DNA from 2 places in the Streptomyces sp. NPDC052496 genome. Region 2 is predicted to be linked to the other one. Evidence: riboswitches for the same ligand, from Rfam matches in the RefSeq annotation. Region 2 holds a riboswitch; the other holds the start of a gene.
The links. A riboswitch is a leader RNA that binds a small molecule or an ion and turns the genes downstream of it on or off. The one in region 2 is predicted to bind S-adenosylmethionine.
Positions count from the first base shown of each region.

Region 1: linked by a shared signal. The riboswitch ahead of AB0L45_RS34430 (aminotransferase class V-fold PLP-dependent enzyme) and the one ahead of thrC (threonine synthase) in region 2 are both predicted to bind S-adenosylmethionine.

Region 1 covers NZ_JBFAUH010000035.1:45,801-49,199, forward strand. Annotated here, with positions in the region: gene AB0L45_RS34420 (rhomboid family intramembrane serine protease) at 1-127, shown strand, start outside; gene AB0L45_RS34425 (Lrp/AsnC ligand binding domain-containing protein) at 124-405, shown strand; gene AB0L45_RS34430 (aminotransferase class V-fold PLP-dependent enzyme) at 487-1,935, opposite strand; SAM riboswitch class IV at 2,107-2,224, opposite strand; gene trpD (anthranilate phosphoribosyltransferase) at 2,309-3,373, opposite strand.
Region 2 covers NZ_JBFAUH010000013.1:88,322-91,720, reverse strand. Annotated here, with positions in the region: gene AB0L45_RS18630 (trehalose-6-phosphate synthase) at 1-615, opposite strand, end outside; gene AB0L45_RS18625 (glucosyl-3-phosphoglycerate synthase) at 720-1,667, opposite strand; SAM riboswitch class I at 1,828-1,983, shown strand; gene thrC (threonine synthase) at 2,001-3,290, shown strand.

The DNA.
Region 1 (3,399 bases), on a different contig from region 2:
CCTGTACGCCTGGGTGCGGTACCGGCCGAGCCCGGCTCCGGCCGGGGACGCCGCCGCGGCCCCCGGTAGTGTGGACTCCGCCGGAACGGCGAAGCAGCAGGCGGCCGAGGGAGAGAGCCAACCGTGATCACTTCGATCGTGCTCATCAAGACCAGCGTGGACCAGATCCCGGAGATCGCGGAGAAGATCGCCGCACTGGAGGGTGTCAGCGAGGTCTACTCCGTCACCGGTGCGCACGACCTGATCGCCATGGTGCGGGTCGCCGAGCACGACGACCTGGCCGACGTCATCCCCGGCCGGATCAGCAAGGTGCCGGGCGTCGCCTCCACCGAGACGCACATCGCCTTCCGTACGTACTCCCAGCACGACCTGGAAGCGGCCTTCGCGATCGGCCTGGACGCCTGACCCGGACCGCCCCCGCAGACGAAAGACCCGCGCCGCGGCGCCCGGACAGCGGGGCGCCGCGGCGCGGGCGGTCCGGAAGGCTCACGCCGCGGTGTCCGGCACGCAGCGCCCGTCCTCGGTGCGGTAGCTCCACCGCGCGCCCTGCGTCACCAGTTCCTTGACGGCCCGTACGAAGCGGTCCACGTGCTCGTCGGGCGTGCCCGCCCCGAAGCTCACCCGGATGGCGTTCAGGCTCTGCTCGCCCGGTGCCCCTTCAGGCGCACCGCACTCCCCCGGGGCCTCGGACTCGGCGCCCAGCAGGGTCCGTACGAGGGGGTGCGCGCAGAAGAGCCCGTCGCGTACGCCGATGCCGTACTCCGCGGAGAGCGCCGCCGCGAAGTGCGAGCTGTTCCAGCCCTGGACGACGAAGGACAGCACGCCCACCCGCGGGGCGTCGTCGCCGAACAGCGACAGCACCTTCACCTCGGGCACCTCGGCGAGGCCCGCCCGTACCCGCTCGACCAGCTGCTGCTCCCGGGCCACCAGGTTCTCGAAGCCGGCCTCGGTGAGCGCCTTGCACGCGGCGGCGACGGCGTACACGCCGATCACGTTGGGCGAACCGGCCTCGTGGCGGGCCGCGGTGGTGTGCCAGTCGACGTCCACCCCGCCGTCCGCGCGGCGGGCGACCGTACGGCTGGCGCCGCCGCCCGCCAGGTACGGCTCCGCCTCCTGGAGCCAGTCCGCGCGCCCGGCCAGCACGCCGGCCCCGAAGGGCGCGTACAGCTTGTGGCCGGAGAAGGCGACCCAGTCCACGTCCAGCTCGGCGATGTCGACCGGGTGGTGCGGCGCGAGCTGGGCGGCGTCCAGCACGATCCGCGCGCCGTGCGCGTGCGCCGCCGCGGCCAGCTCCCGTACGGGCCACAGCTCACCGGTCACATTGGAAGCCCCCGTCACGCAGACCAGGGCGTTCTCGCTCCGCTGCGCTCCGCCTCCGCTCTTTTCGAAGCCCTCGGAAGCGGAGCCCGGCTCGCGCTCCGCCAGCGCCCGCTCCAGCGTGTCCACCGCCTGCCGCGGCGTACGCGGCGCGTCCAGGTACGTCACCTCGACGTCCGCGCGCTGCTCCCACGGCAGCAGCGAGGCGTGGTGCTCGGTCTCGAAGACGAACACCCGGGTGTCCGCGGGCAGCGCCGCGGCCAGCAGATTCAGCGAGTCGGTGGTGGAGCGGGTGAAGACCACCTGGTCTCCCTCCCGCGCCCCGAGGAAGCGGGCCACCTCCGCCCGGCTGTTCTCGAACAGGTCGGTGGACAGCTGCGAGAGGTAGCCCGCGCCGCGGTGCACGCTGCCGTAGTACGGGGCGTACGCGGCCACGTCGTCCCAGACGCGCTGGAGCGCCGGGGCACTGGCGGCGATGTCCAGCGCCGCGTACTCCACCTCGCCACCGGTGACGAGCGGGACCAGGACGTCGCGCCCCAGTACGGGCAGCGGGGCGCAGACGGCGGCATCGGAGGCGGCAGCGGTGGCAACAGTGGCGGCGGCAGCGGAAACAGGCATGGCGAACTCCCGTGAAAGCAGGGCGACTTCGCTGCGGGGCACGCACGCGGAAGCGGGGCCGGCCGACAGCGGTGAAAGGAAAAAGGGGTGCGGAAGAAGGGGCCGAGGGCCCTAACGCATTCGCTTCATCACGGGAGATCTCCCTCAAGGACCAGGATCCCTGGCACGAGGGATCCGCGCTTGCCGCAGACCTCGCTGCCTGCGGCCTGGTCATCACCCGGGGCACCCCGCCACGGACGGAGGGTTGCCGGACAGCGGGCCGGGGCCGTAGTCGCTGTCACTCGTGACCTGGGCAGCATCATGCCACACGAGCGGAGACGCGCAAGGCCCGGTCCGTATCCCGGACCGGGCCCCGCGTCACACCGCAGCCGCCTCAGGCGTTGCTGGCCGCCACCCACCGTTCCAGCGCCCGGCGGGCCGCGCCCGAGTCGATGGCCTCGGCGGCCTTCTCGATGCCCGCGGTGATCTGCTCGGTCAGCGGCGCCGCGGACGGCTCCAGGGCCACCAGGGCCGCCGCCGCGTTCAGCAGCACCGCGTCCCGTACCGGCCCGGTCTCGCCGCCCAGCAGGCGGCGTGCCACGTCCGCGTTGTACGACGCGTCGGCGCCGCGCAGCGCCTCCACGGGCACCAGGCCGATGCCCACGTCCCGCGGGTCGAAGGTCTCCTCGCGTACGGCGCCGTCGCGCACGACCCAGACCCTGGACGTGGCCGTGGTGGTCAGCTCGTCCAGGCCGTCCTCGCCCCGGAAGACCAGGGCGCTGGAGCCGCGTTCGGCCAGCACGCCGGCCAGGATCGGCGCCATCCGCGCGTCGGCCACGCCGGTGGCCTGGGCCCGTACCTTCGCCGGGTTGGTCAGCGGGCCCAGCACGTTGAACGTCGTACGGATGCCCAGTTCGCGCCGCGCGGGCGCCACGTGCCGCAGCGACGGGTGGAACTTGACCGCGAAGCAGAAGGTGATCCCGGCCTCCTCGGCGACCTCGACGACCCGGCGCGGGGTCAGGTCCAGGTTGACGCCCAGTTTCTCCAGCACGTCGGAGGCGCCGCTGGCCGACGAGGCGGCGCGGTTGCCGTGCTTGACGACCTTCGCGCCGGTGCCGGCCACCACGATCGAGGACATCGTGGAGATGTTGACGGTCTTGGCGCCGTCGCCGCCGGTGCCGACGATGTCCACGCTCGGGCCCGGCACCTCGATGAGGTTGGCGTGCGCGTACATCGCCCGTACCAGGCCGGAGATCTCCGCGACCGTCTCGCCCTTGGCCCGCAGCGCCACCGCGAACCCGGCGACCTGCGCGTCGGTGGCCTGGCCGCGCATGATCCGGTCCATCGCCCACGCCGTGTCGTCGGCGCTGAGGTCACGGCCCTGGAGGAGCGCGTCCAGTACGGCCGGCCAGGTGTGGGCCGCCACGCTGTCGCCGCCACCCGGGGTCACAACGTTCATGGTCCACACTCCTGGATTCGAGTCCT
Region 2 (3,399 bases):
CATGCCGAGCAGCACCGCCTCGGCCACGTCGTCCGGCAGCATCCGGAAGTAGTCCGCGGGCGCCCACGGCGTGTGCGAGAAGTGCCCGATGCGCAGGTCGGGACGGCGGGCGCGGAGCAGGCCCGGCACCAGCGTGAGGTGGTAGTCCTGCACGAGGACGACGGCGCCGGGCGCGGCCTCGTCGGCGAGCGCGTCCGCGAAGGCCGCGTTGTACGCCTCGTACGACGCCCACTGCGCGCGGAACCCGTCGTCGAAGGAGGGCTCCAGCGGCGTCTGGTAGAGCATGTGGTGGACGAACCACAGCACCGAGTTGGCGATGCCGTTGTAGGCATCGGTGAAGACGTCGGCGGGAATGTCCAGCATGCGTACGTGCTGGCCGCCCGTGTCGGCGGTGTCCAGGTGGCCGTCGCTGCGCCGGGCGGCCTCGCGGTCGCCCTCCCCGAGGGCGGCGCACACCCACACCGCCCCGGCGTCGGGGCCGATGGCGGAGAGACCGGAGACCAGCCCGCCGCCGCCGCGTTTGGCGGTCAGCGTGCCGTCGTCCCCCTTCGTGTACGAGACCGGGCCGCGGTTGGACGCGACGAGAACCTGGGCACCAGAACGCTCGGAGACCATGGTGCGAGACTAGCCCGCCACCGAACCGCTCAAACGTACGCAGCGAGGGCGGCACGTCACGGTTTACGCGGCGCCCCGGGGCCGTACCTCCCACGGGCCCGCACTCAGGCCGCGCGGCGCTCCGTGTACTCCGGTATCTCCGCCATCGGCGGCCGCTCCTCGGTGTCCACGTCACAGGTACGCGGCACGAAACCGGCCTCGCCGCGCTCGAACTGGGTCAGCCGCGGGCGCACCAGGTGACCGCGGGCCAGCCGCAGCTGCGCGGTGCGGTAGATCGCCGCCGCCATCCTGCCGAGTGCCTGGCCGCCCTGGTGACGGTGCTTGCGTACCCCCACGTCCACCTGGGCCAGCGCGTCCAGCCCGGCCGTGTGCAGCGCGTCGACCAGCAGACCCAGCTCCACGCCGTAACCCACCGGGAACGGCAGCCGCTCCAGCAGCGACCGGCGCGCCGCGTACTCCCCGCCCAGCGGCTGCACGAACCCGGCGAGCTGCGGCCAGTGCAGGTTCAGCAGCGGCCGGGCGACCAGCTCGGTGACCCGGCCGCCCTGGCCCGCCGCCTCACCCAGCGGCCGGTCGTACATGCCCTTGACGAACTGCACGTCCGGGTCGGTCAGCAGCGGACCGACGATCCCGGAGACGAAGCCCGCGTCGAACTCGCGCAGGTCCGCGTCGACGAAGCAGACGATGTCGCCGCCGGTGGCCAGCAGGGAGCGCCACAGCACCTCGCCCTTGCCGGGCAGCGCGGGCAGCCGCGGCAGCACCTCGTCCCGGTGGACCACCCGCGCGCCCGCCTCGGCCGCGACCTTGGCCGTGCCGTCCGTGGACCCGGAGTCCAGCACCACCAGCTCGTCGACGAGCGGCACCGACGGAGTCATCAGCTCCGTACGGACGGCCTCGACGATCGCGCCGACCGTCGCCTCCTCGTCGAGCGCCGGCAGCACGACGGAGACCGTCTGCCCCGTCTCGCGCTTCGCGGCCAGCAGCCGGTCGAGCGGGCGGTCCGCGGCCGACCAGGACCGGCTGGCCAGCCAGCGCTCCACCTCTTCCAGCACGTGCGCGTCTCCTTCGTTCCCGGACCAGCGATGTGATCCATCTCGCGGTGCGGACGGCTGTCTCGACCGCCCTGCCCTTCGGCTACAGTCTTGAACAACGCGATCGCCCCGGACATGCCGGGGTCGCGACAAACGCCTGGGCTGCGGCCCAGCGCCATACCGCTCATCCAGAGGGGCAGAGGGACACGGCCCGTTGAAGCCCCGGCAACCCTCCAGCCGGTCTCCGTCGCCGCGCAGCGCGCGGCCCGCGAGGCTCCCGGCTAGGGAAGGTGCCAATTCCGTCTCGTGGCGAGATGCGTCGCGAGGAAGATGAGGAGAAAGGGCCTCGCCTCCATGGCTGTGCAATCCGTCGAAAGCACCACGTCCTCCCGTGTCTCTCTCGGCCCCGCCGTCGCGCTGTCCTGCCGCGAGTGCGGCGAGCGCTTCGGCCTCGGACCGATCTTCGCCTGCGAGTCCTGTTTCGGGCCGCTGGAGGTGGCGTACGACCTGCCGGCCGGTGACCCGGAGGGCCTGCGCAAGCGGATCGAAGCCGGTCCGAACAGCATCTGGCGCTACGCGCCGCTGCTGCCCGTCCCCGCCGACGTCGCCGGCAAGCCGAACCTCAACCCCGGCCTGACCAAGCTGGTCAAGGCCGACAACCTGGCCCGTGAGCTGGGCGTGACCGGCGGTCTGTACGTCAAGGACGACTCCGGCAACCCGACGCACTCCTTCAAGGACCGCGTCGTCGCCATCGCCGTCGAGGCCGCCCGCGCCTTCGGCTTCACCACCCTGTCCTGCTCCTCCACCGGCAACCTCGCCGGCGCGGTGGGTGCGGCGGCGGCCCGGGCCGGCTTCCGCTCCTGCGTGTTCATCCCGCACGACCTGGAGGCGGGCAAGGTCGTGATGGCCGCGGTCTACGGCGGCGAGCTGGTCGGCATCGAGGGCACCTACGACGACGTCAACCGCTTCTGCTCGGAACTGATCGGCGACCCGCTCGGCGAGGGCTGGGGCTTCGTCAACGTCAACCTGCGCCCGTACTACGGAGAGGGCTCCAAGACCCTCGCGTACGAGATCTGCGAGCAGCTCGGCTGGCGGCTGCCGGACCAGATCGTCATCCCGATCGCCTCCGGCTCCCAGCTCACGAAGATCGACAAGGGGCTGAAGGAGCTGATCGCGCTCGGGCTGGTCGAGGACAAGCCGTACAAGATCTTCGGCGCTCAGGCCGAGGGCTGTTCGCCGGTCTCGACCGCCTTCAAGGCCGGTCACGACGTCGTACGGCCGCAGAAGCCGAAGACCATCGCCAAGTCGCTGGCCATCGGCAACCCGGCCGACGGCCCGTACGTGCTCGACATCGCCCGGCGCACCGGCGGCGCGGTCGAGGACGTGGACGACGAGCAGGTGGTGGACGCGATCAAGCTGCTGGCCCGTACGGAGGGCATCTTCGCCGAGACCGCCGGCGGGGTGACCGTGGGCGTGACGAAGAAGCTGATCGAGAACGGCCTGCTCGACCCGGCGCTGACCACCGTCGTGCTGAACACCGGCGACGGGCTCAAGACGCTGGACGCGGTGGCGCCGACCACCGGGCCCACCGCCACCATCCGGCCGAGCCTGGAGGCGTTCCGCGCCGCCGGTCTGGCGGGCTGACCGCCGCGCGCGGCCGTAGCCATCCGTGCGCGGCCGCGCACACCCGCAAGCGCCGGCACCCGCCTGCGAGCACCGTCACGCGCCGGTACGCCGTCGTCCGCGCCCGCGG